DNA from 2 places in the Clostridium oceanicum genome. Region 2 is predicted to be linked to the other one. Evidence: riboswitches for the same ligand, from Rfam matches in the RefSeq annotation. Region 2 holds a riboswitch; the other holds the start of a gene.
What was found. A riboswitch is a leader RNA that binds a small molecule or an ion and turns the genes downstream of it on or off. The one in region 2 is predicted to bind lysine.
Positions count from the first base shown of each region.

Region 1 (3,439 bases), on a different contig from region 2:
GAATTAATACCATTTACAGCGGCTATTTTAAGTTTAAGTTTAAATTGTGGTGCATATATGGCTGAAATTATAAGAGGTGGAATTCAATCAGTAGATAAAGGACAGTTTGAAGCTTCCAAAACCTTAGGACTTTCATATAAAGATACAATGTTTAAGGTAATATTGCCTCAAACATTTAAACTTATAATTCCTCCAGTAGGAAATGAATTTATAGCTATATTAAAAGATACATCTTTAGTATCAACTATTTCTATGGTTGAGCTTATGAGAACAGCTCAGCAAATGTATTCTACAACTTTTAAACCTATAGAAATATTTATGTTAGCAGGTATATTATATCTTTTACTTACTACAATATTTACATCTGCATTTTCTATATTTGAAAAAAGATTAGCAGTATATGATTAAATTTTGTAGATATTAAAAAATGATTTGACACTTTAGCATGATAAAGTTACAATATATATATATTAATATTGTATGTTATTCCTATTTGGAGAGGAGAATTTTTATGGAAAGTTGTTGTAAAGCTCAAGAATATTCTAATGCAAACTATGAGAATGTTCCTGTTATGATAGAAACTAAAGATATATCTAAAAAATTTGGAGATTTAGAAGTATTTAATGATTTAAGTGTAAAAGTTAAAAAAGGAGAAGTTCTTGTAATTATAGGACCTTCAGGATCTGGTAAAAGTACTTTTTTAAGATGCTTAAATAATTTAGAACAAATAAATAGTGGTGAAATAATAATAGAAGATGAAAAATTTAATTTAAAAGATAAAAAACTTATGAAAAGAATAACTACAAAAATGGGGATGGTTTTTCAAAACTTTAATTTGTTTCCTCATATGACAGTTATGAATAATGTTATGATAGGACCTACTATTTCTAAAAAAGAAAATAAAGGGGAAGTTAAAGAAAGAGCAAAAAAGCTGCTTAAAAAAGTAGGATTAGAAGATAAAATGGATTACTATCCTTCAAAGCTATCAGGAGGCCAAAAACAAAGGGTTGCTATTGCTAGAGCTCTTGCTATGAATCCAGATATAATGTTATTTGATGAACCTACATCTGCACTAGATCCAGAACTTGTAGGAGAAGTTTTAGGAGTAATGAAAGATTTAGCAAAAGAAGGAATGACAATGGTTGTAGTTACTCATGAAATGGGATTTGCAAAGGAAGTTGCAGATAGAGTTATATTTATGGATGGCGGAAAAATTGTAGAAGAAGGGCATCCTAGTGAAGTATTTAACTCTCCTAAAGAAGAAAGGACAAAAGCTTTTTTAAATAAAGTAGTTTAGATTCTTTCTCTTGACTAATTATTATATAGATATTATAATGAATTAAAAGTGAATAATAAAGGATAGAGGAGCAACATTAATAAGTACTTTTATGGAGGTAAGCACTTAGAAGTTAAAGGAAAGGTAATGCTGCCGAAGGATTCAGTGGACGCTTTAAAGCTGTATGCCTGGATTTGCATAGAATATATGCAAAACTGTCACAATGTATTTTGTGGAGAGCTATCATTCAAAAAAACATATTTTAGTATTTAAATGCTATTTATTATGCCTTGAGTGAGTAAGCTTAAGGCTTTTTTGTTTTGATGATGGTTTTCCTCCTGGGATTCACTTAGTTTTAAGATAATGAAAGAGGAGGAAAAAAATGAAAAGAAGAAGAACTTATATTTTAATATTATCGTTAATGCTTGTCTTAATAGCATCTACTACGGCTTTAGCCGCAGATCTTGATCCTAAAGTAGTGCAAGCTAATGCAAATAGACTAGGTGTGTGGACTATTTTACCACCAGTTATTGCAATAGTACTTGCTTTTATAACTAAAAATGTAGTTATCTCATTAACTATAGGGGTAATTTCTGGATCGTTTTTAATTCAAATTGGTGGAACTAACATATTTATGGCAATATTTAATTCTTTCTTAGATTTAGTAAGTAGAATACTTGGATCTTTAGCAGACCCATGGAATGCAGGTATAATACTTCAATGTATGGTTATTGGAGGACTTATAGCATTAGTTTCCAAAATGGGAGGGGCTAAGGCTGTTGCTGAATCTTTAGCTAAAAAAGCTAAAACACCAAGAAGTACTCAAATAATTACTTGGCTTTTAGGGTTATTTGTATTCTTTGATGATTATGCTAACTCACTTATAGTAGGACCTATAATGAGACCAGTTGCTGATAAGATGAAAATATCAAGAGAAAAATTATCTTTCATAGTAGATGCTACAGCAGCTCCAATAGCAGGTATAGCCCTTGTATCTACTTGGGTTGGTTATGAAATAAGCTTAATTAAAGATGCTTATACTAGTATAGGTGAAAGTACAAATGCATATGGATTATTTTTATCAACAATTCCATATAGATTTTATAATATATTAATATTAGTATTCATAGTTGCAATAGCTTATTTTGGAAAAGATTTTGGACCAATGCTTAAAGCAGAAAGAAGAGCAAGACTTACAGGAAAATTAATGGATGATACAGCAAAACCTATGGCATCTACTGAAAGTACAGAACTTGAACCTAAAGAAGGAATGAAACTAAGTGTTTGGAATGCTATAATACCTATAGGAATATTGATTATAGCTGCATTCGCAGGATTTTATTATAATGGATACAATGCAATAATGGGTGGGGAAGATAAGGCATTAATAGCATTACTTCAAAGTTCACCTTACTCACTTGCCTCTATAAGAGAAACCTTTGGAGCTTCAGATGCCAGTGTAGTTTTATTCCAAGCAGCATTACTTGCTAGTATAGTAGCTATGATAATGGGAGTATCTAAAGGAGCTTTCAAAGTAAATGAAGCTATAGATACTTGGGTTACAGGAATGAAATCATTAGTTATAACAGGTGTTATTCTTTTACTTGCATGGTCTTTAAGTGGAGTTATAAAAGAACTTGGAACAGCTAAATTCTTAGTATCTATTTTATCAAATTCTATACCTCAGTTTTTACTTCCAAGTATAATATTTATCTTTGGTGCAGTAATATCTTTTGCTACAGGTACATCTTATGGAACAATGGGTATATTGATGCCACTTACAATACCTCTTGCACATGCTATATCACCAGAGTATTCTTATGTTGTTATGAATGCCAGTGCTGTTTTAACAGGAGCTATATTTGGAGATCACTGTTCACCTATATCAGACACTACTATAATGTCATCTATGGGATCTGCTTGTGATCATTTGCATCATGTATCTACACAAATGGTATATGCTTTAACTGTTGCAGGATGTGCAATACTATTTGGATATATACCAGTAGGTTTAGGATTACCTATATATATAGTTCTTCCAGTATCTATCGTTTTACTAATTTGTGTTGTTAATTTTGTAGGAAAAAGAAACGATGTAGAAGAAAATCAAACAGAATCTAAAATAGAAGCTGCTAGTTAAAATATTTTAGATACAAAATTTTC
Region 1 covers NZ_BAAACG010000008.1:746,583-750,021, reverse strand. Annotated here, with positions in the region: gene ABDZ71_RS09515 (amino acid ABC transporter permease) at 1-408, shown strand, start outside; gene ABDZ71_RS09510 (amino acid ABC transporter ATP-binding protein) at 572-1,297, shown strand; lysine riboswitch at 1,353-1,527, shown strand; gene ABDZ71_RS09505 (Na+/H+ antiporter NhaC family protein) at 1,659-3,416, shown strand; gene crcB (fluoride efflux transporter CrcB) at 3,413-3,439, opposite strand, start outside.
Region 1: it holds a riboswitch for lysine, as region 2 does, so the genes downstream of both, ABDZ71_RS09505 (Na+/H+ antiporter NhaC family protein) here and ABDZ71_RS02225 (aspartate kinase) in region 2, are expected to answer to the same signal.

Region 2 (3,439 bases):
TATTGACAGGTGGTGTTTTTATGAATGATTACTTAAAAGTATCTGATAACCTTATAAACTTTATATATGATAGTCCTTCGCCTTTTCATGTTGTAGAAAATATTAAATATATTCTTGATTCAAATGATTTTGAAGAACTTAAAGAATGTGAAAGATGGGATCTTGTAAAAGGTGGGAAGTACTATGTTACAAAAAACGATTCTGCTATAATAGCTTTTAGTATAGGAGATAAAGATATTGAAAATAGTGGATTTAGAATAGTAGGAGCTCATACAGATTCACCTACATTTAAGATAAAACCAAATCCACATATATTTTCTAAAGGAGATTATGTAAAATTAAATACAGAGGTGTATGGGGGACCAATATTAAATACTTGGATGGATAGACCTTTATCTTTAGCAGGTAGAGTTACAGTTAAAGGCAAAAATCCATTTAATCCTGAAACGAAATTAATTAATGTAAAAAAACCAATAATTATAATACCTAATTTAGCTATTCATATGAACAGAGAGGTAAATAAAGGTTATGAATTAAATAGACAAAAAGATATGTTACCTATACTTGGAATGATAAATGAAAAGTTAGAAAAAAAAGACTATTTAACAAATATATTGTGTAGAGAGTTAAATATAAAAAAATCTGATATATTAGATTTTGAATTATTTTTATATGAGTTTGAAAAAGGCTGTGTAATGGGAATGGATAATGAATTTATATCTTCTCCTAAATTAGATGATTTAACTATGGTTCATGCAGGACTAAAAGCTTTAGTAGAAACAGATATAGAAAATTCAAGTAAAATGCTAGTTTGTTTTGATAATGAAGAAGTAGGAAGTTCTACAAAACAAGGGGCAGATTCTCCTCTTCTTTCAAATGTAATAGAAAGAATAGTTTTAGCTTTAGGAAAAGATAGAGAAGATTATTTTAGAACTCTTTCTAAATCATTTATTATATCTTGTGATTCTGCTCATGCAGTTCATCCAAATAGAGAAGAAAAAGCGGATCCAACTAATAAACCTATAATAAATCAAGGTCCAGTTATAAAAATTAATGCTAATCAAAGTTATACATCAGATTCATATTCTACATCAGTATATGAAGAAATATGCAATGTAGCTAAAGTACCTGTTCAAAAATTTGTTAATAGATCTGACGAAAGAGGTGGGTCTACAATAGGGCCTATATCTTCAACACATGTTAATATTAATTCTGTAGATGTTGGAACTCCTCTTTTAGCTATGCATTCTATTAGAGAACTAGGTGGAGTAAAAGATCAAGTCTATATGATAGAATCATTAAAGAAGTTTTATACTTTAAAATAATAAATTTAACATAAAAATTGTTGATTTATATTAAAATCTATGTTAAACTAATAAAAATTTAAAAAAACGAATAATTATGTTACTTATGGAGAGGCGCCAGAATTATTAGTATCTATTTTGAACCGGCAGGTTATGATAAATAGAGAAAGGAATTGTGGCCGAAGGAAATAAATTTGGCAAAGTTTTTTCCTGGATTTACACATAATATGTGTAAAGCTGTCACGTTTTAGTGGAGAGCTACATAGGTACACTAGGGTTGTATTAATATATTATTATATAGATAGTATAAGTGCAGCAAAGGTGTTCCTTTGTTGCACTTTAATTTTATATTAAAAAAGGGGGATTAACATGTCTATAGTTGTTCAAAAATATGGTGGGAGTTCTGTTGGAACTATTGAAAAAATAAAAAAAGTTGCTGAATCTGTTATCAGCAAAAAAAAGCAAGGGCATGATGTAGTAGTAGTAGTTTCAGCTATGGGCGATACTACAGATAATTTAATATGTTTAGCAAAAGAAGTAACTTGTAATCCAGATAAAAGAGAGCTTGATGCTTTGATATCTACTGGGGAAATGATGTCATCTTCTCTACTTGCCATGACTATAAAAAGTTTAGGATTTGAATCTATAAGTTATACCGCTTATCAAGTAGGAGTAAAGGCTAATGGTATGCATGGAAAATCATTTATAGATGATATAGATGACAGTAAAATTAAAGAAAGTTTAAAAATGGGAAGAATAGTTGTGATAGCTGGTTTTCAGGGGATAAACCAAGAAGGAAATATAACTACTTTAGGAAGAGGTGGATCAGACACTTCAGCAGTAGCTATTGCAGCAAAATTAAAAGGAAGCTGTGAGATATACACAGATGTAGATGGTATATATAGCATAGATCCTAGAGTATATAAAGATGCTAAAAAATTAGATTATATAGAGTATGAAGAAATGTTAGAGTTATCTAGTTTAGGAGCTCAAGTTATGCATTCTAGAGCGGTAGAACTTGGTCAAAAATATGATATACCTATATATGTTGGATTAAGTAACGGAAATGAAAGAGGAACTATTATAAAGGGGATGAATAATATGAATATGGAAATGAAAGCTATAACAGGGCTAGCAACAAGTGATGATGATGTGTCAATAACAATTGAAGATGTATCAAACAATATAAATATAATATCAGATATATTTAATAAAGTAGCTGAAAGACATATAAATATAGATATGATAAGTCAAACTGCACCTATAAATAATACAGTTAATTTATCTTTTACTATACCAAAAGAAGATGTAGAAGAATGTATGGGAATTATAGAAGAATACAGTAGCAGAGATAAGATTCATATAGATGAAAATATAACAAAATTCTCTGTGGTAGGTATAGGAATGAAAACTACTTCAGGGGTTACTGCTAGAATATTTAAATTATTTAGCGAAAATCATATAGAAGTTAAGATGATAACTACTTCTGAAATAAGAATAACATGTGCTATAAAAAGAGAAGACAAATTTAATGCAGTAAATATAGTAGCAAAAGAATTTAATTTATAGGAAATAGATAGAGGTTATTTACCATAGGAGGAAATTTTATGAATTTGTTTGGAAGTATGAATGTTAGAGATAATGCTCTATATATAGGGGAAATAAGTGCTAAAAGTTTAGCAGAAAACTTTGGTACTCCTTTATATGTTATGGATGAAGAGCTTATGAGACAAAGCTGTAAAAGTTACATCGAAAATTTTAAAGTAAAAGAATCAGGAAATAAAGTTGCTTACGCAGGAAAAGCTTTTTTAACTAAAGCTATGTGTAATCTTATAAATGAAGAAGGAATGTGCTTAGATGTAGTATCTGGTGGAGAATTATATACAGCTTATAAGAGCGGTTTTCCTATGAACAAAATCTATTTTCATGGTAATAATAAAACAAAAGATGAGATAGAGATGGGTATAAAACTTGGAGTAGGTAAATTTGTAGCGGATAATTTTTATGAATTAGAACTTATAAGTAGTATAGCTAAAAAGCTTAATAAAACTCAAGAAGTTTTATTAAGAGTAACTCCAGGAATAGAAGCTCATACTCATAGTTATATAAAAACAGGACAATTAGATTCAAAATTT
Region 2 covers NZ_BAAACG010000003.1:113,868-117,306, reverse strand. Annotated here, with positions in the region: gene ABDZ71_RS02230 (M18 family aminopeptidase) at 21-1,325, shown strand; lysine riboswitch at 1,406-1,573, shown strand; gene ABDZ71_RS02225 (aspartate kinase) at 1,674-2,873, shown strand; gene lysA (diaminopimelate decarboxylase) at 2,912-3,439, shown strand, end outside.